3 regions of the Streptomyces sp. NPDC018045 genome follow, and region 3 is predicted to be linked to each of the others. Evidence: riboswitches for the same ligand, from Rfam matches in the RefSeq annotation. Region 3 holds a riboswitch; each other region holds the start of a gene.
What was found. Region 3 has a riboswitch for cyclic di-AMP ahead of ACH4EB_RS36280 (C40 family peptidase). Riboswitches for the same ligand answer to the same signal wherever they lie in the genome.
Positions count from the first base shown of each region.

Region 1: it holds a riboswitch for cyclic di-AMP, as region 3 does, so the genes downstream of both, ACH4EB_RS26765 (M23 family metallopeptidase) here and ACH4EB_RS36280 (C40 family peptidase) in region 3, are expected to answer to the same signal.
Region 2: it holds a riboswitch for cyclic di-AMP, as region 3 does, so the genes downstream of both, ACH4EB_RS16215 (transglycosylase family protein) here and ACH4EB_RS36280 (C40 family peptidase) in region 3, are expected to answer to the same signal.

Region 1 covers NZ_JBIRFL010000015.1:17,298-25,012, forward strand. The annotation lists gene ACH4EB_RS26750 (GNAT family N-acetyltransferase) at 1-88, opposite strand, end outside; gene ACH4EB_RS26755 (HPr family phosphocarrier protein) at 372-653, shown strand; gene ACH4EB_RS26760 (GntR family transcriptional regulator) at 974-1,639, opposite strand; gene ACH4EB_RS26765 (M23 family metallopeptidase) at 1,905-2,702, opposite strand; cyclic di-AMP (ydaO/yuaA leader) riboswitch at 2,716-2,870, opposite strand; gene ACH4EB_RS26770 (M16 family metallopeptidase) at 3,123-4,490, opposite strand; gene ACH4EB_RS26775 (M16 family metallopeptidase) at 4,511-5,848, opposite strand; gene ACH4EB_RS26780 (DNA topoisomerase (ATP-hydrolyzing) subunit A) at 6,097-7,715, shown strand, end outside.
Region 2 covers NZ_JBIRFL010000005.1:565,544-573,258, forward strand. The annotation lists gene ACH4EB_RS16195 (MFS transporter) at 1-1,041, opposite strand, end outside; gene ACH4EB_RS16200 (DUF6479 family protein) at 1,331-1,729, shown strand; gene ACH4EB_RS16205 (cytochrome P450) at 1,811-3,076, shown strand; gene ACH4EB_RS16210 (transglycosylase family protein) at 3,317-4,303, shown strand; cyclic di-AMP (ydaO/yuaA leader) riboswitch at 4,514-4,726, shown strand; gene ACH4EB_RS16215 (transglycosylase family protein) at 4,728-5,426, shown strand; gene eno (phosphopyruvate hydratase) at 5,912-7,192, shown strand; gene ACH4EB_RS16225 (septum formation initiator family protein) at 7,325-7,715, shown strand, end outside.
Region 3 covers NZ_JBIRFL010000038.1:31,075-38,789, reverse strand. The annotation lists gene ACH4EB_RS36310 (8-amino-7-oxononanoate synthase) at 1-1,197, shown strand, start outside; gene ACH4EB_RS36305 (DUF397 domain-containing protein) at 1,245-1,481, opposite strand; gene ACH4EB_RS36300 (helix-turn-helix domain-containing protein) at 1,492-2,379, opposite strand; gene ACH4EB_RS36295 (ATP-binding protein) at 2,691-3,113, shown strand; gene ACH4EB_RS36290 (hypothetical protein) at 3,165-3,389, opposite strand; gene ACH4EB_RS36285 (DUF6328 family protein) at 3,916-4,524, opposite strand; gene ACH4EB_RS36280 (C40 family peptidase) at 4,763-5,233, opposite strand; cyclic di-AMP (ydaO/yuaA leader) riboswitch at 5,237-5,402, opposite strand; gene ACH4EB_RS36275 (hypothetical protein) at 5,949-6,254, opposite strand; gene ACH4EB_RS36270 (ATP-dependent Clp protease proteolytic subunit) at 6,262-6,897, opposite strand; gene ACH4EB_RS36265 (hypothetical protein) at 7,380-7,682, shown strand.

The DNA of each region.
Region 1 (7,715 bases), on a different contig from region 3:
TGGGGCGGATACGCGCGGTGCCGCCGTCGCGCAGCACGACATCGGCTTCCCAGTGGGCCGGGTAGACGCTGTCCGACGGGCTCTGCATGGGGGACAGCGTACGGCCCGCCACCGACAACCGGCTCGGTGTGCGGGCGGGTGCGGGCGCATGCGGGCGGGGGCAGGCTGGGACGGTACCGGGCGGCCGCCCACGAGGCGGACGGTGTGATCGCGCGCCCGCCACCCGCGGGTACGGTGCCCCCGGCCTGCGGAAAGCGCCGTCGTGAGCGCGGTCGTGAGCGCGGTCGTGAGCGCGGTCGCGGGCTGCCGGAGCACTCCCGGCGCCATGAGACACTGGTCTAGACAACCGTTACGACTTGAAGGGCAACACCATGGCTGAGCGCCGCGTCAATGTCGGTTGGGCCGAGGGTCTGCACGCCCGCCCCGCCTCGATCTTCGTCCGTGCGGCCACCGCCGCCGGGGTCCCCGTGACGATCGCCAAGGCCGACGGCAACCCGGTCAACGCCGCCTCCATGCTGGCCGTGCTGGGCCTGGGCGCCCAGGGTGGCGAGGAGATCGTGCTGGCCTCCGACGCCGAGGGCGCCGACGCCGCGCTCGACCGTCTCGCGAAGCTGGTCGCCGAGGGCCTCGAGGAGCTCCCGGAGACCGTCTGAACCGCCTCGCGGGTCACTGTGTTCGCGGCTCCGCCGCGGTAGCCGGGTTTCCGGCGCCGGGCGGGGCCGCTTTTGTGTGCCCGCCCGCCGGGGAGCCCGCGGGGCGGGGCGCGAATTCCCGGCCGGCCGCTCGGCATGACGCGTGGAATCGGCGAGGCCGCCCGTAAATCCCGTACACCACTTTCCGGGGACTTCCGAGGCCTTTCGGGGACGGGATTTCAGACCCCTCCCGGGAATTCCCCACCACACCTCCATGCCTTGACGTCCCGCCTGCTTTCCGTTTCCGGCCAATCCCCTACCGCTTGTATACGGCCGTCATGTTAATTCTGCTCGCGCGCCGTGTTTACGGTCCGTTTCGAACTTCTCACCGCCGGCGCCGGGACCACCGGGCGCAGCCGGTACACCGGGCGCGAGCGTTCGATGTGCGCCGCCATCAGGGCGCGGGCCCGCTCGGCGTCTCCGCGGCTCACCGCGTCCAGCACCGCCCCGTGCTCCTCCCAGGAGCGCTCGTCGCGGGCCGGGAGCTCGACTGTGTACATCCATTCGATCTTGCGCCGGAGCTGCGTGAGCAGCGCCGCCATGGCGGCGCTGCCGGACGCCTGGGCGAGCGTCTCGTGAAACCAGCCGTCGAGTTGGCGCAGCTCGGCCCGGTGGCCGTGCCGGGCGCGCTCCCGGCCCAACCGTACGACGCCGCGCAGGACCTTGAGGTGCGCGGCGGTGCGGCGGGCGGCGGCGCGCGCAGCGCCGAGCGGCTCCAGCAGCGCCCGGATGTCCAGGACGTCGGCCGCTTCGCGCTCGGTCGGCTCGGCCACGCAGGCGCCCGCGTGGTGCCGGATCGCGACGAAGCCCTCGGACTGCAACGTCCGCAGCGCCTCGCGCACGGGAACACGGGAGACCCCGTAACGGCCGGCCAGCAACTCCTCGATCAGCCGGCTGCCCGGCGGAAGAACGCCGGATACGATGTCGTCGCGGATCGCCGTGCACACCACATGCGCGGAAAGAGGGCCTCGCACCACCTGTGCCTCCGCCGTAATCCCCTGAGAACACCCGGAAATGACGCCGGGCGGCGACATTCGGTGCGACTCTATTCGACGGGAAGGCATTGGCCGACAGTCGCGGCGAATTCATGGCTATTTTTTGGCCGGGACCGCGTACGACGGCATATGGGCGCGACCGTGTCCGGGGCCGGCCCCGGACACGAAGATGCCCCGGCCACGGAGGCCGGGGCATCGTACGGGGGACGGGTGCGCGTCAGACGTTCACGCCGTGCGAGCGCAGGTAGGCGACCGGGTCGATGTCCGAGCCGTACTCCGCGGAGGTGCGGGCCTCGAAGTGCAGGTGCGGCCCGGTGGTGTTGCCGGTGTCGCCCGACAGGGCGATCTGCTGGCCCGGGGTGACGGTCTGGCCGACCGAGACACTGATGGACGACAGGTGGCCGTACTGCGTGTAGGTGCCGTCGTTCATTTTGATGACGACGTTGTTGCCGTACGCGCCGCCCCAGCCCGTCTCGACGACGGTGCCCGAGCCGACGGCGTGGACGGGGGTCCCGGAGGCGGCGTGGAAGTCGACGCCGGTGTGGCTGCCGGAGGACCACAGGCCGCTGGAGGCCTTGTAGCTGGTGGACACGTAGGAGCCGTCGACGGGGGCGACGTACGTGAGCAGGCGCTTGCGCTCGGCCTCGCGGGCGGCGCGCTCCTTGGCCTCCCGCTCCTTCTTCGCCTCGGCCTCGGCCTGGCGCTTGGCCTCCTCGGCCTGCTTGCGCGCCTCGGCCTCGGCCTTGGCCTGCGCGGCGGCGGCGTCGGCGGCCTCCTGCTGGGCGTCGGCCTGCGCCTCGATCTGCTCGGCGAGCTCGTCGCCGAGGACGACGGCCTGGTGGAAGCCGGTGTCGTGGGTGCTCGCGTCGTCCGGGTTGCCGGCCGCCAGTGCCGGGGAGGCGACGGAGGCGATGACGCCGGACGCGGCGAGCGTGGCTATGCCGGCGAGGTTACGGGTCGTCCGCGCGCTGCGGCTCGGACCACGGTGCTTCCCGGTGGCACGGGTGAACGCCATGGGCTGGCTGTGTCCTTTCCTTCCCTCTCGCCTACCGGGTTAGCTGACGGGTTCGGAGCAGGAAGGTCTCCTACGGGCGCCTCCGGGAAGGCGTCCGATTCACCCCAAGGGACATGGGTCCCCGGCTCCCCTGGCTCGCGCCGTACGGGGACTCGGCGATGACTGTCCGTGCCGCGGTTGCGGCGGTGATCCTGCGGACAGCCGGATCGACGCTAAACGGGGCAACTTTCAATCGGCAAACAGAACACCGAATTTGTGCCGTACGCCACACGGGCACCGTGCAACCACCCCCAACAATTGGGACATAAAGAAGATCCAGTGGCACCTGCGCACCACTGGATCCCTCGGGTGACCGTTCGTCACCCGCCCGGGCACGGGCCGTCGGCGGCCGACGGCCCCGCCCGCGCCGGTGTCGTGCCGTCAGCTTCTGACGACCGTCACCTCGCCGATGCCGAGCGCCTTGACCGGCTCCTCGATCTCGGCGGCGTCGCCCACCAGGACCGTCACCAGCCGGTCGCCCGGGAAGGCGTTGACGACCGCGGCGGTCGCCTCGACGGTGCCGGTCCGCGCCAGCCGCTCGTACAGCCGGGCCTGGAAGTCGTCCGGGAGCTGCTGCTCGACCTGGTCGGCGAGGGTGCCGGCGACCGCCGCCGCGGTCTCGTACTTCAGCGGCGCGACCCCGACGAGGTTCTGCACGGCCACATCGCGCTCGGCGTCCGTCAGGCCCTCCGCCGCGAGGGTGCGCAGCACCTTCCAGAGGTCCTCCAGCGCCGGGCCGGTGGACGCGGTGTCCACCGAACCGCTGATGGCCAGCATCGCGGCGCCGTCGCCGTCGGCCGAGGAGCGCAGCACCTGGCCGAAGGCGCGCACCCCGTAGGTGTAGCCCTTCTCCTCGCGCAGCACCCGGTCCAGACGGGAGGTGAGGGTGCCGCCCAGGCAGTACGTGCCGAGCACCTGGGCGGGCCAGACGCGGTCGTGCCGGTCGGCGCCGATGCGGCCGATCAGCAGTTGGGTCTGCACGGCGCCGGGGCGGTCGACGATCACCACGCGACCGGTGTCGTCGGCGGTGATCGGGCTGGCCTTCACCGGTTCGGCGGGCGAGCCCGTCCAGGCTCCGAGCGTTTCCGCGAGGGCCGCGTCCAGGTCGACGCCGGTGAAGTCACCGACGATGACGGCGGTGGCCGTGGCGGGGCGCACATGGGCCTCGTAGAAGGCACGCACGGCCGCCGCGTCGATACGGGAGACGGTCTCCTCGGTGCCCTGGCGCGGCCGCGACATCCGGGAGTCGGCCGGGAACAGCTCCTTGGACAGGGCCATCGCGGCGCGGCGCGCCGGGTTGGCCAGCTCGTGCGGGATCTCGTCGAGGCGGTTGCGCACCAGGCGCTCGACCTCGCTGTCCGGGAAGGCCGGGGCGCGCAGGGCGTCGGCGAGCAGGCCGAGCGCCTTGTCCAGCCGGGAGGCCGGGACCTCCAGGGAGACCCGGACGCCGGGGTGGTCGGCGTGCGCGTCCAGGGTGGCGCCGCAGCGCTCCAGCTCGGCGGCGAACTGCTCGGCGTCGTGCTTGTCGGTGCCCTCGGACAGGGCGCGCGCCATGATCGTGGCGACGCCGTCCAGGCCCGCGGGCTCGGCCTCCAGGGGCGCGACGATGTCGATCTCGACGGCGACGACCTGCTGACCGGGGCGGTGGCTGCGCAGCACCGTGAGGCCGTTGGGGAGCTGCCCGCGCCCGGGGGCCGGGAAGGCCCACGGCTTGGGGTCGCCGCCGGCCGGCTGCGGATGGAAGGTCATCGTGCTGCTGACGGCGTCGCTCACTGGGCCGCCTCCTCGTCGTTGTCCTCGGCGGCGGTCGGCTCGGTCGGCTCGTACACGAGGACCGCGCGGTTGTCGGGGCGCAGCCGGGCCTTGGCGACCTCCTGCACCTCCTGCGGGGTGATCTCCAGGACGCGCTGCACGGCGGTCAGGGCGAGCTGCGGGTCGCCGAACAGGACCGCGAACCGGCACAGTTCGTCGGCGCGGCCGCTCGCCGTCGCGAGCCGGTCCAGCCACTCGCGCTCGAGCTGGGCCTGGGCACGCTCCATCTCCTCGGCGCTGGGCCCCTCGGCGGCGAAGCGGGCCAGCTCCTCGTCCACGGCGCTCTCGATGGCGGGCACCTCGACGCCGCCGGAGGTCTTGACGTCCAGCCAGCCGAGCGAGGGGGCGCCGGCCAGCCGCAGCAGGCCGAAGCCCGCCGCCACGGCCGTGCGGTCGCGGCGCACCAGCCGGTTGTACAGGCGCGAGGACTCGCCACCGCCGAGCACCGTCAGCGCCAGGTCGGCCGCGTCGGCCTCGCGGGTGCCGTCCTGCGGGAGGCGGTAGGCGGCCATCAGGGCGCGGGAGGGGACGTCCTCCTCGACGACCTCACGCAGCTCCTTGCCGATGACGTCCGGGAGGGAGCCGTCGCGCGGCGGCTGCTTGCCCTCGTGGCCGGGGATGGAGCCGAAGTACTTCTCCACCCAGGCGAGGGTCTGCTCGGGGTCGATGTCGCCGACGATCGACAGCACCGCGTTGTTGGGCGCGTAGTACGTGCGGAAGAAGGCCCGCGCGTCCTCCAGGGAGGCGGCATCCAGGTCGGCCATCGAACCGATGGGCGTGTGGTGGTACGGGTGTCCCTCCGGATAGGCCATGGCCGTCAGCTTCTCGAAGGCCGTGCCGTAGGGGACGTTGTCGTAGCGCTGCCGGCGCTCGTTCTTGACGACGTCGCGCTGGTTCTCCAGGGACTCCTCGTCGAGCGCCGTCAGCAGGGAGCCCATGCGGTCGGCCTCCAGCCAGAGCGCCAGCTCCAGCTCGTGGGCGGGCATGGTCTCGAAGTAGTTGGTGCGCTCGAAGCTGGTGGTGCCGTTCAGGGAGCCGCCGGCGCCCTGGACCAGTTCGAAGTGACCGTTGCCCTTGACCTGGGCGGAGCCCTGGAACATGAGGTGCTCGAAAAGGTGGGCCAGGCCCGTACGGCCCTTGACCTCGTGGCGCGAGCCGACGTCGTACCAGAGGCAGACCGCGGCGACCGGGGTCAGGTGGTCTTCGGAGAGCACCACACGCAGGCCGTTGGCCAGCCGGTGCTCGGTTGCTGTCAGGCCGCCGGAGCCGGCTTGTTCTGTGGCCGTGTGACCCATGGGCATGTACGTCCCTTCGATCCGCTTGCGAGGAAGTTCTGTCACTGTATGCAAGCGTGCCGAGCTATGGCGAAGTTCCCGACCCGGCTGCCTCGTACGAGCGGTCTTCGCGACCACCTCGTCCGGGGCCACGGGGAGGGTCGCGGTCGGCGTTGTCAGTGGGGCGGGCCACAATGGTCGACGTAAGACCCGAACGTTGATCCCGCATCGGCAAGCAGCAGGAAGCAAGCGAAGGAGCCGCAGCCGCGATGGCCCGCCGTAGCACGAAGACCCCGCCGCCGGACGACTTCGAGGAGAGGATCCTCGACATCGACGTCGTCGACGAGATGCAGGGCTCCTTCCTTGAGTACGCGTACTCGGTCATCTACTCCCGCGCCCTCCCGGACGCCCGCGACGGCCTCAAGCCCGTACACCGCCGCATCCTCTACCAGATGAACGAGATGGGGCTGCGCCCCGAGCGCAGCTACGTCAAGTGCGCCCGCGTCGTGGGCGAGGTGATGGGTAAGCTCCACCCGCACGGCGACGCCTCCATCTACGACGCCCTGGTGCGGATGGCGCAGTCCTTCTCGATGCGGCTGCCCCTGGTGGACGGCCACGGCAACTTCGGCTCGCTCGGCAACGACGACCCGCCCGCCGCCATGCGGTACACCGAGTGCAAGATGGCCTCGGCCACGTCCTTGATGACGGAGTCCATCGACGAGGACACGGTCGACTTCGCACCGAACTACGACGGCCAGGAGCAGGAGCCGGTCGCCCTGCCGGCCGCCTACCCGAACCTCCTCGTCAACGGCGCGTCCGGCATCGCGGTCGGCATGGCGACGAACATGCCGCCGCACAACCTCGGCGAGGTCATCGCCGCCGCCCGCCACCTGATCAAACATCCGAACGCGGACCTCGACACGCTGATGAAGTACGTGCCGGGCCCCGACCTGCCGACCGGCGGCCGGATCGTGGGCCTGGGCGGCATCCGGGACGCGTACGAGTCCGGCCGCGGCACGTTCAAGATCCGCGCCACGGTCTCGGTCGAGAACGTGACCGCCCGCCGCAAGGGGCTGATCGTCACCGAACTCCCGTTCGCCGTCGGCCCCGAGAAGGTCATTTCCAAGATCAAGGACCTGGTGGGCGCGAAGAAGCTCCAGGGCATCGCGGACGTCAAGGACCTCACCGACCGCGAGCACGGCCTGCGCCTGGTCATCGAGATCAAGAACGGCTTCAACCCGGAAGCAGTCCTGGAGCAGCTCTACAAGCTCACGGCCATGGAGGAGTCCTTCGGCATCAACAACGTCGCGCTGGTGGACGGCCAGCCGCTGACGCTGGGGCTGAAGGAGCTGCTGGAGGTCTATGTCGACCACCGCTTCGACGTGGTGCGCCGGCGCAGCGAGTTCCGGCGCACCAAGAAGCGCGACCGCCTCCACCTGGTCGAGGGCCTGCTGACGGCCCTCATCGACATCGACGAGGTCATCCGCCTCATCCGCTCCAGCGACAACAGCGCACAGGCCAAGGAGCGGCTGATGGACCGCTTCGCGCTGAGCGACATCCAGACGCAGTACATCCTCGACACCCCGCTGCGCCGTCTGACCAAGTTCGACCGCATCGAGCTGGAGTCGGAGCGCGACAAGCTCAAGGCGGAGATCGAGGAGCTGACCAAGATCCTCGAATCGGACGCCGAGCTGCGCAAGCTGGTCTCCGGCGAGCTGGCCGCGGTGGCCAAGAAGTACGGCACGGACCGGCGCACGGTCCTGCTGGAGTCGGCGGGCGCCCCGGTGGCCGCGGTGCCGCTGGAGGTCGCCGACGACCCGTGCCGGGTGCTGCTGTCCTCCACGGGCCTGCTGGCCCGTACGGCCAACGGCGAGGTGAACTTCGACAC
Region 2 (7,715 bases), on a different contig from region 3:
GGCGGAATTGAGGCGGTTACGGGCCTCCGGGCGCACCGCGTACACTAGGTTCTGGTTGCTGATGTGCACCGCCTGCACCGCCGCGTCCAGCACGATCACCCCGGCCAGCAGGGCCGCCAGGGACCAGGCGCCGCCCGCGCCGTCGGCCGCCAGCAGCGCCCAGGAGCCGAGCAGCAGGAACCCGCCCGCGCCGGTGACCCGGTGGGCCAGCCCCCGGTCGGCCAGCCGTCCGGCGACCGAGGCGGACAGCGAACCGGCCGCGCCCACCAGCCCCAGCAGCCCGATCGCCGATTCCGGCCACCCGTAGGAGGGGCCGGACAGCAGGAAGGCCGTCGCCGTCCACAGCACGCTGAACGCGGCGAAGGACAGCGCGCCGAGCGCGGCCCGCCACCGCAGCACCGGCTCCTGCGCGAACAGCGCGAGGGTGGACCGGATGAGCGCGGGGTAGCGCAGCCCGGCGCGGGTGTGCAGCGCGGGCAGCCGCAGCCGCAGCAGGACGGCCATCAGCAGCATCAGTCCGGCGTTGACCCAGTAGACGGTGCGCCAGCCGCCGAGGCCGGCGAGCAGTCCGGCCGCCGTTCGGGCGAGCAGGATGCCGAGCAGCAGCCCGGTCATGACGGTGCCGACCGTACGGCCGCGTTCGGCGGGCGGCGCCAGGGAGGCCGCGTACGGGACGACGACCTGGGCGGCGACGGAGGACAGGCCGGTGAGGGCGGTGCCGGCCAGCAGCAGCGTCCCGTTGGGCGCACTCGCCGTCACGGTCAGGAAGACCGCGGTGGCCGCGCACAGGCCCACCGCCAGCCGCCGCCGCTCCAGCAGGTCGCCGAGCGGCACGAGCAGCAGCAGCCCGAGGCCGTAGCCGACCTGCGCGACGGTCACCACCAGCGCCGCGGTGGCCACACCCAGGTGGAGGTCGCGGCCCATGACGTCCAGCAGCGGCTGGGCGAAGTAGTTGCCCGCGACCGACAGGCCGGTGGCCACGGACATCAGCAGCAGCGTGCCGCGCCTCAGTCCGCGCCGCCCCTGGTCCTCGGAAGTCATCAGGTCCCTCCCTGTACGACGCGCCACCCCGTCGGTGCTGCCCGGCCCCTCAGCTTCCGCCGCCCCCGGCCGCCGAGTCCACCGTGTAGTGGTCGCCGTAGGCGCCGCCCCCCCCCCCGCCACCGTGGGCGCGACCGAGGCCCGCGCGCCGGGTCCGGGACCCGCCGTACGGGGGACATGAGCCCGCACGTCAAGCCCCTGACCTGCGGGTCCGCGCCCGTACCGGCGGCCGGGGCGGGGGCCGCGCCCGCCCGCGCATCGTCCCCGCCGACCCGGGTACCCGGGTCGGATGACAGCAACGATCGCTTCGACCACACCGGCCGCGGACCCGACGTCCGTCCAGCAGGCCGTGGACCTCACCCGGGACATGGTCGTCGGCACCGGTCCGCTGATCGCCGGGCTCGTCATCGTCGCGGGCCTGATCCTCGCCGTGGTCTACGGCAGGCGCCGCCGGGACCGTGAGCCCGACCCGCCCGAGCCGGAGACCCAGCCGACACCGCCCAAGAACCCGACCGGGTACGAGAGCGAGCTGCGCGACCCGAACGAGGTGCCGCGCGACGGCGACCACCGGCTGACGCCGCACGAACTGCCCGACTACGGCAACGCCCCCACCCGGCACGGCGACGACCAGGACCGGGAGCGCAAGCGCTGGCAGGACGGGCACAGCGGGTCCTTCGGCGGGGGTTAACGTCGAGGGGTGCGACCGCAGACCCCTTCCCCCTCCGACGAGCGGCCCGTGGACCCTTCCGGGGCCGGGCCCGCCTGCCCCGTGTCCGGCCCGGCGGCCGCCCCCGCCTGCCCGGAGCTGTTCACGTGGGAGTTCGCCTCCGACCCGTACCCGGCGTACGCCTGGCTGCGCGAGCACGCGCCCGTGCACCGTACGCGGCTGCCCAGCGGTGTCGAGGCGTGGCTGGTGACGCGCTACGCGGACGCGCGGCAGGCGCTCGCCGACGCCCGGCTGTCGAAGAACCCGGTGCACCACAGCGAGGCCGCGCACGGCAAGGGCAAGGTCGGCATCCCCGGCGAGCGCGGCGCCAACCTGATGACGCACCTGCTCAACATCGACCCGCCGGACCACACCCGGCTGCGCCGACTGGTCTCCAAGGCGTTCACACCGCGCCGCATCGCGCGGTTCGCGCCGCGCGTACAGGAACTGACGGACGCGTTCATCGACTCCTTCGCGGAGCGCGGCGAGGCCGACCTCATCCACGAGTTCGCCTTCCCGCTGCCCATCTACGCCATCTGTGACCTGCTCGGCGTCCCGCGGGAGGACCAGGACGACTTCCGGGACTGGGCCGGGATGATGATCCGGCACGGCGGCGGGCCGCGCGGCGGCGTCGCCCGGTCGGTGAAGAAGATGCGCGGCTACCTCGCCGAACTGATCCACCGCAAGCGCGAGTCCCTCGGCGACGAGGGGGCCGACGACCTGATCTCCGGGCTGATCCGCGCCTCCGACCACGGCGAGCACCTGACCGAGAACGAGGCCGCCGCGATGGCCTTCATTCTCCTGTTCGCCGGCTTCGAGACCACCGTCAACCTCATCGGCAACGGTGTGTACCAACTGCTGCGCCACCCCGCCCAGCGGGAGCTGCTCCAGAAGGCGGCCATCGCGGGGGACACGGACCTGCTCGCCACCGGGGTGGAGGAGCTGCTGCGCTACGACGGCCCCGTCGAGCTGGCCACCTGGCGCTTCGCCACCCGGGACCTCACCGTCGGCGGGCAGCGGATCGCCGAGGGGGACCCGGTGCTGGTCGTGCTGGCCGCCGCCGACCGGGACCCGGAGCGCTTCCCGGGACCCGACGTACTGGACCTGGCCCGGCGCGACAACCAGCACCTCGGATACGGCCACGGCATCCACTACTGCCTGGGCGCGCCGCTGGCCCGCCTCGAAGGGCAGACCGCGCTGGCCACCCTGCTGACCCGCCTGCCGGACCTGCGGCTCGGCGCGGAACCGGACGACCTGCGCTGGCGCGGCGGGCTGATCATGCGCGGGCTGCGGGCCCTGCCGGTGGAGTTCACCCCCGTACCCAGGTGACGCCGCGCCGGTCCGTGACCTGCGCGTGATCTCCGCTACACCGGCTTGTGACGAGCGGGCGGCCCCGCTACGTTCATCCGTCTGAAAGGCCGGGGCGGGCGGCGCGGCCCGGCCTCTCGACGACAACTCAACCGCCGCTCGAAAGGCAACCGCATGCGCTCCGGGAACGGCCGTCACCGACGCCCCCGTCAGGCTCCGGCCATCTTCGTCACGGCGGGAGTCGCCGGAGGCGCCCTCGCCATGCCCCTGCTCGCCGCGAGCGGCGCGCACGCCGCCGACGCCGCCACCTGGGACCGGGTCGCGCAGTGCGAGAGCGGCGGCGTGTGGAGCGCCAACGGCGGCAACGGCTTCTACGGCGGGCTCCAGCTCACCCAGGAGATGTGGGACCGCCACGGCGGCCCGGCGTACGCCTCGCGCCCCGACCTGGCCAGCCGCTCGCAGCAGATAGCCGTCGCCGAGTCGATCCTCGCCGCGCGTGGCCCCGACGCGTGGCCGAGCTGCGCGGTGAACGCCGGGCTCAAGCAGGGCGGCCGCGGGCCGGACGTCGATCCGGGCAGCACGGCGACGCCGACCCCGCAGCCGGAGCCCTCGACACCGGCCCCGGCCCCGTCCTCCCCTTCCGCCCCGCCGTCCTCCTCCGGGCCGTCCGGGACGCCGGAGCCCGGCCGTACGGACGCTCCGAAGCCCGCACCGTCGCCCACCGGCCCGGCCGGGAAGCCGGACCCGTCCCGTACGCCGGATCCGTCCGGTACGCCGGACCCGTCCGGTACGCCGGACCCGTCCGGTACGCCGGACCCGTCCCGTACGGGCCGTACGGAGGACCCGTCGCGGCCCGCGGGCCCGGGCATCCCGGGCGACGGCGCCTCCACGGGCCCCACCGCGCCGCCGTCGCCGGGCAAGCACCGCGGTCGGCCCGACGAGCCCGACGAGGGGGCCGGCACGGGCGCGGGCTCCGGCGCGGGCACGGGCGCGGGCTCCGGCGCGGACGGCGCGGAACGGTCCGGCGGGGAGCGCCCCTCGCGGGGCGGCGACGCGCACCGTACGGACCCGGGCGCGCCAGGTGACTACACCGTGCGCCCGGGTGACAACCTGTCAGCGATCGCGGAGGACCGCGGGGTCTCCGGGGGCTGGCCGGCGCTCTACGCGGCCAACAAAAGTGTGATCGGGGGCGATCCGGACCTTATCCACCCTGGTCAGCGGCTCGCACTCGGGCAACAGTCGAGGTAGTTCGTAGGCATTTGCCCGCTTTGGCGAAAGTGAGACATGGATCTCGTTCAGGGGCGCGGTGACCGTCCCGTCCGTTGTTTCCAAACCTGCGGCGACCTGCGGAAATGTGATGATCCTGTGATGTCTGGGGGCCAACTGGCCTCAGATGTAGGGGTTTGAACCGGCGGGCCGTTCCTGTTTACCGTCTTCATCGCTCGCCAAAGCGGGCCCTTCGATCACACGCCGAATCCTGCCGGTGGTCGGAGGTCACTCGACGCGAGAGCGCCGAAGGCAGGAGCGGGGGACCCAAGGTAAGCGCCGGCCCCACCCGCGGAAGCGGGTCCAACCGGCTTGGGGTGAAGCCATGTGTGAAGCACACACGGCCGGGCAACTCACATGGCCCGAACCCGACAGCTCACCTCGCAGGCGTCGGTGAGGAACAACCATGCTGAACTCCAAGGGCAAGCACCGTCGTCCCTCCAAGGCCGTCCGCGTCGCCACGCTGGCGGGCGTCGCCGGTGCCGCGGTGGCCGTCCCGCTGATGGGCGCCACCTCCGCCTCCGCCGCGGGCAACAACTGGGACGCCGTCGCCCAGTGCGAGTCCGGTGGCAACTGGTCGATCAACACGGGTAACGGCTACTACGGTGGCCTGCAGTTCTCGAACTCGAGCTGGGCCGCCGCCGGCGGTACCCAGTACGCCCCGCGCGCCGACCAGGCCAGCAAGAGCCAGCAGATCGCCGCGGCCGAGCGCCTGCTCGCCATCCAGGGCCCGGGCGCCTGGACCTGCGCCGGTGGCCACCTGGGCCAGGGCAACGCGAACGCCAAGGCCGACGGCGGCTCCTCGCAGGGCAGCAGCTCGCACAAGTCCTACAAGTCGCAGCGCTCCTACTCCGCCCCGCAGGAGACCTCGCGGTCCCAGGCCCGCAAGCAGGGCGAGGAGCTGGCCCGCAAGACCCCGGCCCCGGCCCAGAAGTCGACGCCGAAGTCGAACCCCGAGGGCAACTACACCGTCAAGTCCGGTGACACCCTCGCCAAGATCGCCGCTTCCCACGGCAAGAACTGGAAGTCGGTCTACGCGAACAACAAGTCCGTCATCGGCGGCAACCCCAACCTGATCTTCCCGGGCCAGAAGCTGGCCGTCTGAGCCGGCTGACGCCCTGAGGGTCCCCGGGTGACCACGGCGCTCCGTACGTACGGCGGTACGTACGGACCGCCCGGCACCCCCGGGGCCCCTCGACCCGGGAATCCGCTCTTCCCGTGAGACCGCCCCGTCTCGGCGCCTGTCCCCCGCACGCGCCGCGGCGGGGCTTCTCCATTTCCCCCGCAGCCGCCCCGGCCGCCCCGGCCGCCCCGGCCCCCGGAGGCCGCCGTGGCCCCCTCCGCCGGGCCTGCCGCCGGTCCCGCCCCGCCGGTCCCGCCCCGCCGGCCCCGCCCGCCGGGCCCCACCCCGCCCGCCGGGCCCCACCCCGTCCGCCGACTTCCCCCTTCAGCGAACATTGCGGGCATACGTCCCGTGAACAGGGGCTTTGCGGGTGTATTCGGTCCAAGGGCCGGGCTGGCGGCGAGCGGAACCCCCGGAGGCCGTTAGGCTCGTGCTGCAGAACTCCAGTCACCCACGAAGGAGACAACGTGCCGTCCATCGACGTCGTCGTAGCTCGCGAGATTCTCGACTCGCGAGGCAATCCCACGGTCGAGGTCGAGGTCGGCCTCGACGACGGCAGCACCGGCCGTGCCGCCGTCCCGTCCGGCGCCTCGACCGGCGCCTTCGAGGCCATCGAGCTGCGCGACGGTGACCCGGCCCGCTACCTGGGCAAGGGCGTGGAGAAGGCCGTCCTCGCGGTCATCGAGCAGATCGGCCCGGAGCTGGTCGGCTACGACGCCACCGAGCAGCGCCTGATCGACCAGGCGATGTTCGACCTGGACGCCACGGACAACAAGGGCTCGCTCGGCGCCAACGCCATCCTCGGCGTCTCCCTGGCCGTCGCGCACGCCGCCTCCGAGGCCAGCGACCTGCCGCTGTTCCGCTACCTGGGCGGCCCGAACGCCCACGTGCTGCCGGTCCCGATGATGAACATCCTGAACGGCGGCTCGCACGCCGACTCCAACGTGGACATCCAGGAGTTCATGATCGCCCCGATCGGCGCGGAGTCCTTCTCCGAGGCCCTGCGCTGGGGCGCCGAGGTCTACCACACCCTCAAGAAGGTCCTGAAGAACAAGGGCCTGGCCACCGGCCTGGGCGACGAGGGCGGCTTCGCCCCGAACCTCGGCTCCAACCGCGAGGCCCTGGACCTGATCCTCGAAGCGATCAAGGAGGCCGGCTACACCCCCGGCCAGGACATCGCGCTCGCGCTGGACGTCGCCGCCTCCGAGTTCTACAAGGACGGCGTCTACGAGTTCGAGGGCCAGCAGCGCACCGCCGAGCAGATGACCTCGTACTACGAGGAGCTGGTCGCCGCCTACCCGCTGGTCTCCATCGAGGACCCGCTGTTCGAGGACGACTGGGCCGGCTGGAACGGCATCACCGAGCGCCTGGGCGCCAAGGTGCAGCTCGTCGGCGACGACCTGTTCGTCACCAACCCGGAGCGCCTGGCCCGCGGCATCGAGGAGAACTCGGCCAACGCCCTGCTGGTCAAGGTCAACCAGATCGGTTCGCTGACCGAGACCCTGGACGCCGTCGAGCTGGCCCAGCGCAACGGCTTCAAGTGCATGATGTCGCACCGCTCCGGCGAGACCGAGGACGTCACCATCGCCGACCTGGCCGTCGCCACCAACTGCGGTCAGATCAAGACCGGCGCCCCGGCCCGCTCCGAGCGCGTCGCCAAGTACAACCAGCTCCTGCGCATCGAGGAGATCCTCGACGACGCGGCGGTCTACGCGGGCCGCTCCGCCTTCCCGCGCTTCAAGGGCTGATCCCCCCGGGGCCGCGAACGGCCCCGGAAGCCGTGAATACGTACGTCCCCGGCGGCGGTCCCGTACCGTTGCCGGGGACGTACGTGCTGCGGCCCGGCCCGCCCCGGGCCCGGTGACGGAAGGGGAGACGACGTGTCCGCGGAACGGTTCTCCACCGCGACCCGGCTCAAGGCGCTCGGCGAACAGGCCGCCGCCCGCGTCCAGGGCGCCCGCCGGCCCCGGCGGGGCCGGCTGACCGGCCGCGCGGCGCTGCTCGCGCTGGTGATGTGCTCCCTGGTCGTCGCCCTCGCGTACCCCACCCGGCAGTACATCTCGCAGCGCGCCGAGATCGCCGACCAGCGCCGCCAGGCCGAGCGGGCCGGGCTGCGGACCGAGGAGCTGCGCGACGAGAAGGCCCGCTGGCAGGACCCCGAGTACGTACGGCAGCAGGCCCGGCTGCACCTGCACTACGTCATGCCGGGGGAGACCGGCTACATCGTCCGGGACGGCTCCGGCGACGGGAAGCGGCGCACGGGCCAGGGCA
Region 3 (7,715 bases):
GGGTCCGCCGGGACACCCGCACCCGGCCGCGGCACCGGGCAGGGTGCCGACGCGCGGGCCGCCGCCTTCGGCTGGATCGACGCGGCCCGCGAACAGCGCCGCCGGGCCGGCCTCGTCCGTACGCTGCGGCCGCGGCCGGTCGAGTCCCCGCTGCTGGACCTGGCGAGCAACGACTACCTCGGCCTGGCCCGGCACCCCGAGGTCACCCGCGGCGCCGCGCAGGCCGCGCACCGCTGGGGCGCCGGTGCCACCGGGTCCCGGCTGGTCTCCGGCAGCACCGAACTGCACGCCCGCCTGGAGGCCGAACTCGCCGAGTTCTGCGGCTTCGAGGCCGCCCTCGTACTGTCCTCCGGTTACGCGGCCAACCTCGCCGCCGTCACCGCGCTCGGCGGCCCCGGCGGCCTGATCGTCTCGGACGCGGGGAACCACGCCTCCCTCATCGACGGCTGCCGGCTGGCCAGGGCCAGAACCGTCGTGGTCCCGCACGCCGACCCGGACGCGGTACGCAAGTCCCTGGACGGCCACGGCGGTCCGGCGCTCGCCGTCACCGACGCCGTCTTCTCCGTGGACGGCGACGCCGCGCCCCTGAAGTCCCTCGCCGACGCCTGCCGGGCGCACGGCGCGGCCCTGCTCATCGACGACGCGCACGGCCTGGGCGTCCTCGGGGACGGAGGACGCGGCGCGGTGCACGCGGCCGGGCTGGCCGGTGCCCCGGACGTGGTCGCCACCGCCACCCTGTCGAAGTCGCTCGGCAGTCAGGGCGGCGCGGTCCTCGGCCCGGCCCGGGTGATCGAGCACCTGGTCAACACCGCGCGGACCTTCATCTTCGACACCGGCCTGGCCCCCGCGGCGGTCGGCGGCGCCCGTACGGCACTGCGCCTGCTGCGCCGCGAGCCGGAACGCGTCGGCCGGGTCCGGGCGGTGGCGGCGGAGCTGCACCAGCGGCTCGGCGCCGCCGGGCTGACGGTCGTGCGCCCGGACGCCGCGGTGGTCTCGGTGCGGGCGCCCTCGCCGGAACAGGCGGTCCGGTGGGCCGCGGACTGCCGGGACGCGGGCCTCGTGGTGGGCTGCTTCCGGCCGCCGTCCGTACCCGACGGCATCTCGCGGCTGCGCCTCACCGCCCGCGCCGACCTGACGCCCCGGCAGGCGAGGGAAGCGGTCCGGACCGTCGTACGGACCGCGCCGGTCACGGGTTAGGGCCGGTCATCCGCCGGTCCCGGCCGCCCGCCGGCCGGCGGGCCGGCTCAGCCGACCTTCGCGAAGCGGCGGTCGCCCAGCCCGTCGACGAAGGCCGTCCAGGCCGTCGTGGTGAACAGCAGCGCCGGACCGGCGGTGTTCTTCGAGTCGCGTACCGCGAGCAGTCCGGGGCCGATCCGCGCCGTCTCGACGCAGTTGTTCATCCCGGTGCTGCGGCTGCTGCGCCGCCACCGCGCGCCGTGCAGCGCGGCGCGGACGGGACCCTGCCCTGGCGGAAGTGACATGGCTGCCTCCTCAGACGCCGGCGCCGGCCCAAGAGGTCTCGGCGGTCCTGGCGATGAATTGCGCTGACTTCTCGCATGAGAGGGCGCGCCCCCGCAGCGTGTCGAACGCATCGCTGTACGCCCTGAGGTCTGCTTGCTGCTCCAAATAGAGGCTACTCGTCAAATGGTCGAGAACAACCACATCCAAGTCAGAAGTGAGCGGAAAAGAGAAGATAACGAAAGGGCCGGTGATGCCGATGTGTACACCGGACGTGAAGGGCAGCACCTGTAGTCGCACATGCGGCAATTGCCCCACGTCCAGAATGTGCCGCAATTGCGCGGCCATCACCCCGGGCGAACCGACCTCCCGGCGCAGCACCGCCTCGTCCAGCACCGCGCACAGTTCCAGCGGCCGCTCGCCGCGCAGCACCTCCTGGCGGGCGATGCGCACCTCCACCAGCTCCTCGACCTGGTCCGCCGGCAGGTCCGACAGCGTGGCGCGGGTCACCGCCCGCGCGTAGTCCGGCGTCTGCAAGAGCCCCGGCACCACCGTCGTCTCCAGCGTGCGCGCCCGGGACGCCCCGTACTCCAGGCTGATGAAGTCCCGGTACTCCGGCGGCAACAGGTCGCGGTACGTGTGCCACCAGCCCTGCCGCCCGCTGCCGCCGTTCCGCGCCCCGCCCCCGCACAGCGCCGCCAGCAGCGCGCGCAACTCCGCGTCACGCACGCCGTACGCGTCCAGCAGCAGTTCGACGTCGGCCTTCCGGACACCGCTGCGCCCGGTCTCGATGCGGCTGACCTTGGACTGGTGCCACCCGACGAGACGGGCCGCCTCGCCGCTGGTGAACCCGGCCAGCGTCCGCTGACGCCGTAACTCCGCCCCCAGCTTGCGGCGGCGCACCGCCGGTCCGTACCGCATACCGCGGCCTCCTTACTGGTCCACGGGGGAGCGCCATGGGTGCGCCCGGCCCCGGGTGGCTGGTTTCGATCCGACAGTGTGCCGCGCAAATCCGGTCTCGCGTAGCAGAGTTCACCGCTTCGGGCGACAGATATATGCACTTCTTGGTGGATGACGCGGCACCGTCGCGGCGGGAGTGGCAGGCTGGCGCACAGCAGCAGTCCGAGGCCGGAGCCGAAGGGACCGGAAAGGGCCCGGGGGCCGGTTGCGATGACGGCTCCCTTCGGCGGCGGGCCGGAGTCGAGCCTCGGTGGGAAAGGGACGGCGTCGCGATGGCAGACCACCAGGAATCCTCACTCACTCTGCCCAGCGCACCGGAATCGGTCGCGGCGGCCCGCAGGTACGTCACCGGCGTGCTGGCCGAATGGGGCCTGCCGGACGGGACGGAGACGGCCGACACCCTGCGTCTGATCGTCTCCGAACTGGCCACCAATGCCGTGCAGCACACGTTCGGCCGGTCGCCGGCGTTCACCGTCGACGTCCGGCTGGACCGCGACGAACGGCTGCGGATCGGTGTCACCGACGACCATCCGCGCTGGCCGAAACGGCTGCCGGCCGCCGTGCAGCAGGACAGCGGACGGGGCATGGCGATCGTCCGCTTCCTCACCGCGGAGTTCCGCGGGCAGGTGACGGTCGAGCCCACCGCATCCGGCGGCAAGACCGTCTGGATCACCCTGCCGTGGAAGCTGCCGTAGCGGCACGTTTCGCCGGTTTCGGGTCACCCCCACGTGCTCCGTACGGCTGCCTCAGGGCTTGGTGCGGAAGCGCGGCCGCCGGCGACGGCCCGTACCGCACGCGCAGCCCACACCGTCGTCCCGTACCTGCCGGTACGTGGGGCTGGTCTCGCGGCCGCAGCGCGAACAGCGGCACAGCCACGGCTCGTAGGCGCCGGGGCAGGGGACCAGAGGGGTCAGTCCGGCGGCGTACATGGCGCGTTCGGCGACGGTGGCGGGGCCGGGGGTGGTCGGCACCGCGCCCGGTGGTGGGTGGAGCGGGGGCGGCGGGATCGTCGGGGGGCCGGGAGGGGTGGGGGGCCCTGAATGTGCGGCAGGTGGGAGGGGCCCGGGTGGTGTGGGAGGTGTGAATGGTGCGGGGTCTACGGGAGTTTCGGGGGACGCGGAACCCATGGAGCCCACGGGAGTCGCGGGACCCACGGCCGGGCCGGTGCCGAGGTCGCCCGGGTGCCACTGGTGCAGGCAGGAGGCGCACCACCACAGCAGTTCGCCGGCGCCGTAGACACCCTCGTCCTCCCACAGCACGTCCGTGCTGCCGCAGGCCGGGCAGGGGGTGGCGGGGGAGTGGCGGCGCAGAAGTCCGCGCAGGTTCACGAGTCGGTCCTGGGGTGCGAGCGCTGGGGCGGGTGCCGGTGCATGGGTCTCCTCACGTGCTAAGGAGACTTCATCGGTTCGCCGTCGCCAAAGCAAGGACGACCAGGTCACAAAAGATCTCGGCGGCGCGGCGCCCTCGCCCCGCGGCCTCCGGAGGGGCGCCGGGCGCTCAGGAGGACGAGTCGCGGGCCGGCGGCTTGATGTGCCCGTTCAGCCGGCCCACCACGTGGGGCAGCAGCGCCCACAGGCCGCCGCACGTCACCAGCGTCACCGAACCCGCCAGTACGCCCGCCCCGCGCCCCAGTACGACATCGACGACCAGCAGGACGGCACCGGCCAGGGCCAGCGCGAGCACCGCCATACCGGCCGCCGTCAGCCGTGCGGAGACCTCCACGATCAGCCCCTTCGCACGCCGCCGGAACAGTACCCGGTGCACCGCGGCAGGCGCGGTGAGCAGCAGTGTCGCCAGGACGGCCAGCAACAACGTACCCACGTAGAACGCGCGTTGCGTGGGGTCCAGGGACACGAAACGCGGGGTGAACGCCAGTGTCAGCAGGAAGGCGAACAGGATCTGCACACCGGTCTGCAGGACGCGCAGCTCCTGGAGCAGTTCGCCGAAGTTGCGGTCGTAGCGCTCCAAGGGCGTCTCGTTGCGGTCCGCGCACGCGGTGTACCGGGCGGAGTCCGGCGGCCGGTGCGGCTCGGGCGGTCCGGATGTCCCCGGCGGTGCGGTGGGTTCGGACAGATCGTGCCGGTCGTCGTCGGTGAGGGGGGCCATTGCGTGCGGGTATCCGCCGACGCGTTGATCACTCCTCGAAGGCACACGCGCGTACGGGAGTTCGCACCCGCGTACGCACGGGAGGTGTCGCGCACGGGTGGCAAGGACCTCCGCGGCCACACGGGCCCCGCGCGTACGCCCTCACGGAACCCGGGACCCGGAACCGGGACCCGGGACTCCGCAACCGAGGTTCAGCGGATCAACGCATCAGCGGCCCGCGCCCCCGACGGCCCGCGCCTCAGCGCACCCGCCCGTACGAAACGCTGCGTGACCAGATCCGCTCCAGCCGCACCACGGTGCCGGGCTTGGGCGCGTGCCAGATCTTGCCGTTCCCCGCATAGATGCCCACGTGGTAGATGCCGCGGCGGGAGTGGAAGAAGACCAGGTCACCGAGGCGGCGCGCGGACGCGGACAGGTGCCGGGTGCGGTTGTACTGGGCCGCCGCGGTGCGCGGCAGCCGCTTGCCGGCCCGCTTGAACGAGTACAGCGTCAGTCCCGAGCAGTCGAAACGGTGGGGTCCGCTGGCTCCGTACTTGTAAGGCGCCCCCTTCTTCGAGGCGGCGACCCGCAGCGCGGAAGCCGAGGGCGCGGCTTCCGCGTCCTCGGTGGCCCCTGGTACGACCAGTGTTCCGCCGAGCGTGGCGAGGGCGATGAAGGAGATCACTCGGACCCGCGCCGGCAGGGGGGAAGTGGTGGTACGCGCAGTCATGCGCAACCCTTCGTCAGCCGCCTGCGAAGGAGTACCTGTCGGGTTCGGGCAGGCGAAGATGCCCGGTCGTGGTTGTGACTTCACCCCAAGGGGCCGTCCGGCGCGTGTCGGCCGGCGGTCCCGTCGTGCTCGGGTCCTCCGCTCCTGCCGGTCCAGGCACATCGACCAGGCATCCGGTACGGCGGCAGGATTGGGCGTCCGTCCGGACCGCCCCACCGCTGTGGCGGGGGCTTGTCGTCGAAGCGATCGTTGCGCACCTCGCGGCCGGATTCCGAGCAGAAACGGATGGATGTGAGCTTGGTCACGTCTGCGCCGTTCGGGTGGACGGGAGGCCATGTGAGGGAAATCCGTGCCGGGTGAGGACCCGCGTACCAGCCCCGGAACGAGGCATTCCGGGCGACACGTACGCATGCCGCGCAAGCCGTGTGGCGCAGCGCGGGGCCTCGCGGATACGCCGTTCGGGCGAGCCCGATCGGGCTTCGTGTCGGCATTCGGGTGGGTCCCCGCGCCGCGGTGGCACCTCATGGCCGCCGTTGTCCGCCCTGCCTGGCGTGTGTCGCGCGGGGGGACGGGGTTCTCGTGTGCCGGAGGGGGAGGGAGGGCGTCCGACCCCCGTCCGGACACCCTCCCGGTCTGTGCGGCGGCGCCGGTACGGCCGCGCGCTCGTGACACGGCCTCATCCCGCCGGTGAGGGCCGCGGCGTCGCCCCGTCGCGTCAACCGCGCGGCGGTGGTACGCAGACCAGCCGCGCCCGGCGCTCGCCGTCCAGTACGCGCAAGGCCCGCGCCAGCGTCCCCGCGTGCAGCTCGCGCTCGCCCCGGTCGTGCATCAGCGCCAACGCGTCCCGCAGCGCGGTGGACTTGCCGACCAGGGCCTGGGCGGCGCGCAGTCCGCCGTACGTGTCCGTACCGCGACCAGGGTTGATGCGGCCCAGCAGGTCCACGACCGCCAGGTAACTGTCGATGACCTCGCCCTCGGCGCGCGTCAGCGCGGGCAGCGGCGGCAGTTCGGGTGGCAGCATCCCGGGCTCACCTGGCGCCGGTCGGTGTGGGGTGCTGCTTGCGGCTGCGGGTGAGGGCGTCGACGAGGCCGTACTCCACGGCGGCCGCGGCGTCGAAGACCTTGTCGCGTTCGAGGTCTTGGGTGATCTGTTCGGCGGGGCGGCCGGTGTGCCGTACGAGCAGTTCCTCCAGAAGCGCGCGGGTGCGCAGCAGTTCGTCCGCCTGGATCCGGAGGTCGTCGGCCTGCCCCCGCACCGGTTCGCCGAACGAGGGCTGGTGGATGAGGATGCGGGCGCCCGGCAGGGCGAGGCGCTTGCCGGGCGTGCCGGCCGCCAGCAGCACCGCGGCCGCGGAGGCGGCCTGGCCCAGGCAGACCGTCTCGATGTCGCACCCCACGAACTGCATCGTGTCGTAGATCGCGGACATCGCGGTGAACGAGCCGCCGGGGGAGTTGATGTAGAGCGAGATGTCCCGGTCGGGCGCGTCGTAATCCAGGTGCATGAGCTGGGCGATCACGTCGTTGGCGCTGGCGTCGTCGACCGGGGTGCCGAGGAAGACGATCCGCTCGCTGAGCAGCTTGGAGTACGGGTCCATGGTGCGGGCCCCGTAGGAGGTGTGTTCGGTGAACTCCGGAAGGACGTGACGGGCCTGGGGGCCGTTCATGGGGAGCTCCTCTTCCCTGGGCGCCTGTAAAAAATGTACAGGACGTACGTATGGCTAGATGGGAGCACGGCGCACTGGCCCAAAGCAATGCCTTCGGTGGGTGAAGTGCGGGCGCTCGCTGAGAGCGAAAGCCCATGGGCCGTCAGGGGTGTTGCGAGCGCGCCAGGCTGATCGGACGTGAGCTTTGTGTCTTCAGAGGGGCGCGTGATCCCGCGCGCCGCCGGTGCAACGTTCCGGCCGAAGTGCCCCGCGCGATCCGGCGCAGGCCCGGCGCGCGGTGTGCCGGACCTTCTCCGCCGCCCCACGCGTCAGCGCCGGCAGTCCCCGGGGCAGCGCGAGGCGACACCTGACGCGCGAACCCCTGGCCAAAGGGGCCCTTGCGGAATCCGCCCGTACGGAGAGTGCCGTTCCGGCCCGGACCGCCCGGGTACCCGCCGGTCGGACCCGAGTTCCTCGGGCCGAGACGAGTCCAGGAGGACGCGATGGCTACCGCTTCATCCGCCGGCTATCCGGAATCCGGCCGCTCCCGGGCCACCCGTACCGAGCGGCTCGCGAGCGCGGAGACCAAGCCCGCGTTCAAGAGCACCGAGTTCTTCGTCTACCTCGCCGCCGTCGCGGCGGTGCTGGTCGCCTCCGCCGTCGTCGGTGGCGGCGCCACCGATGTGGACGTCTTCCCCGCCGACCAGGCGTGGCTCTATGTCACGCTGCTGACCGTCGGATACATGATCAGTCGCGGTCTGGCCAAGTGCGGCAGCCGCGAACCCACCGACCGCACCACCACCTGAGCGCCTCGCGCCGGCGGCCCGGCAGCACTGCCG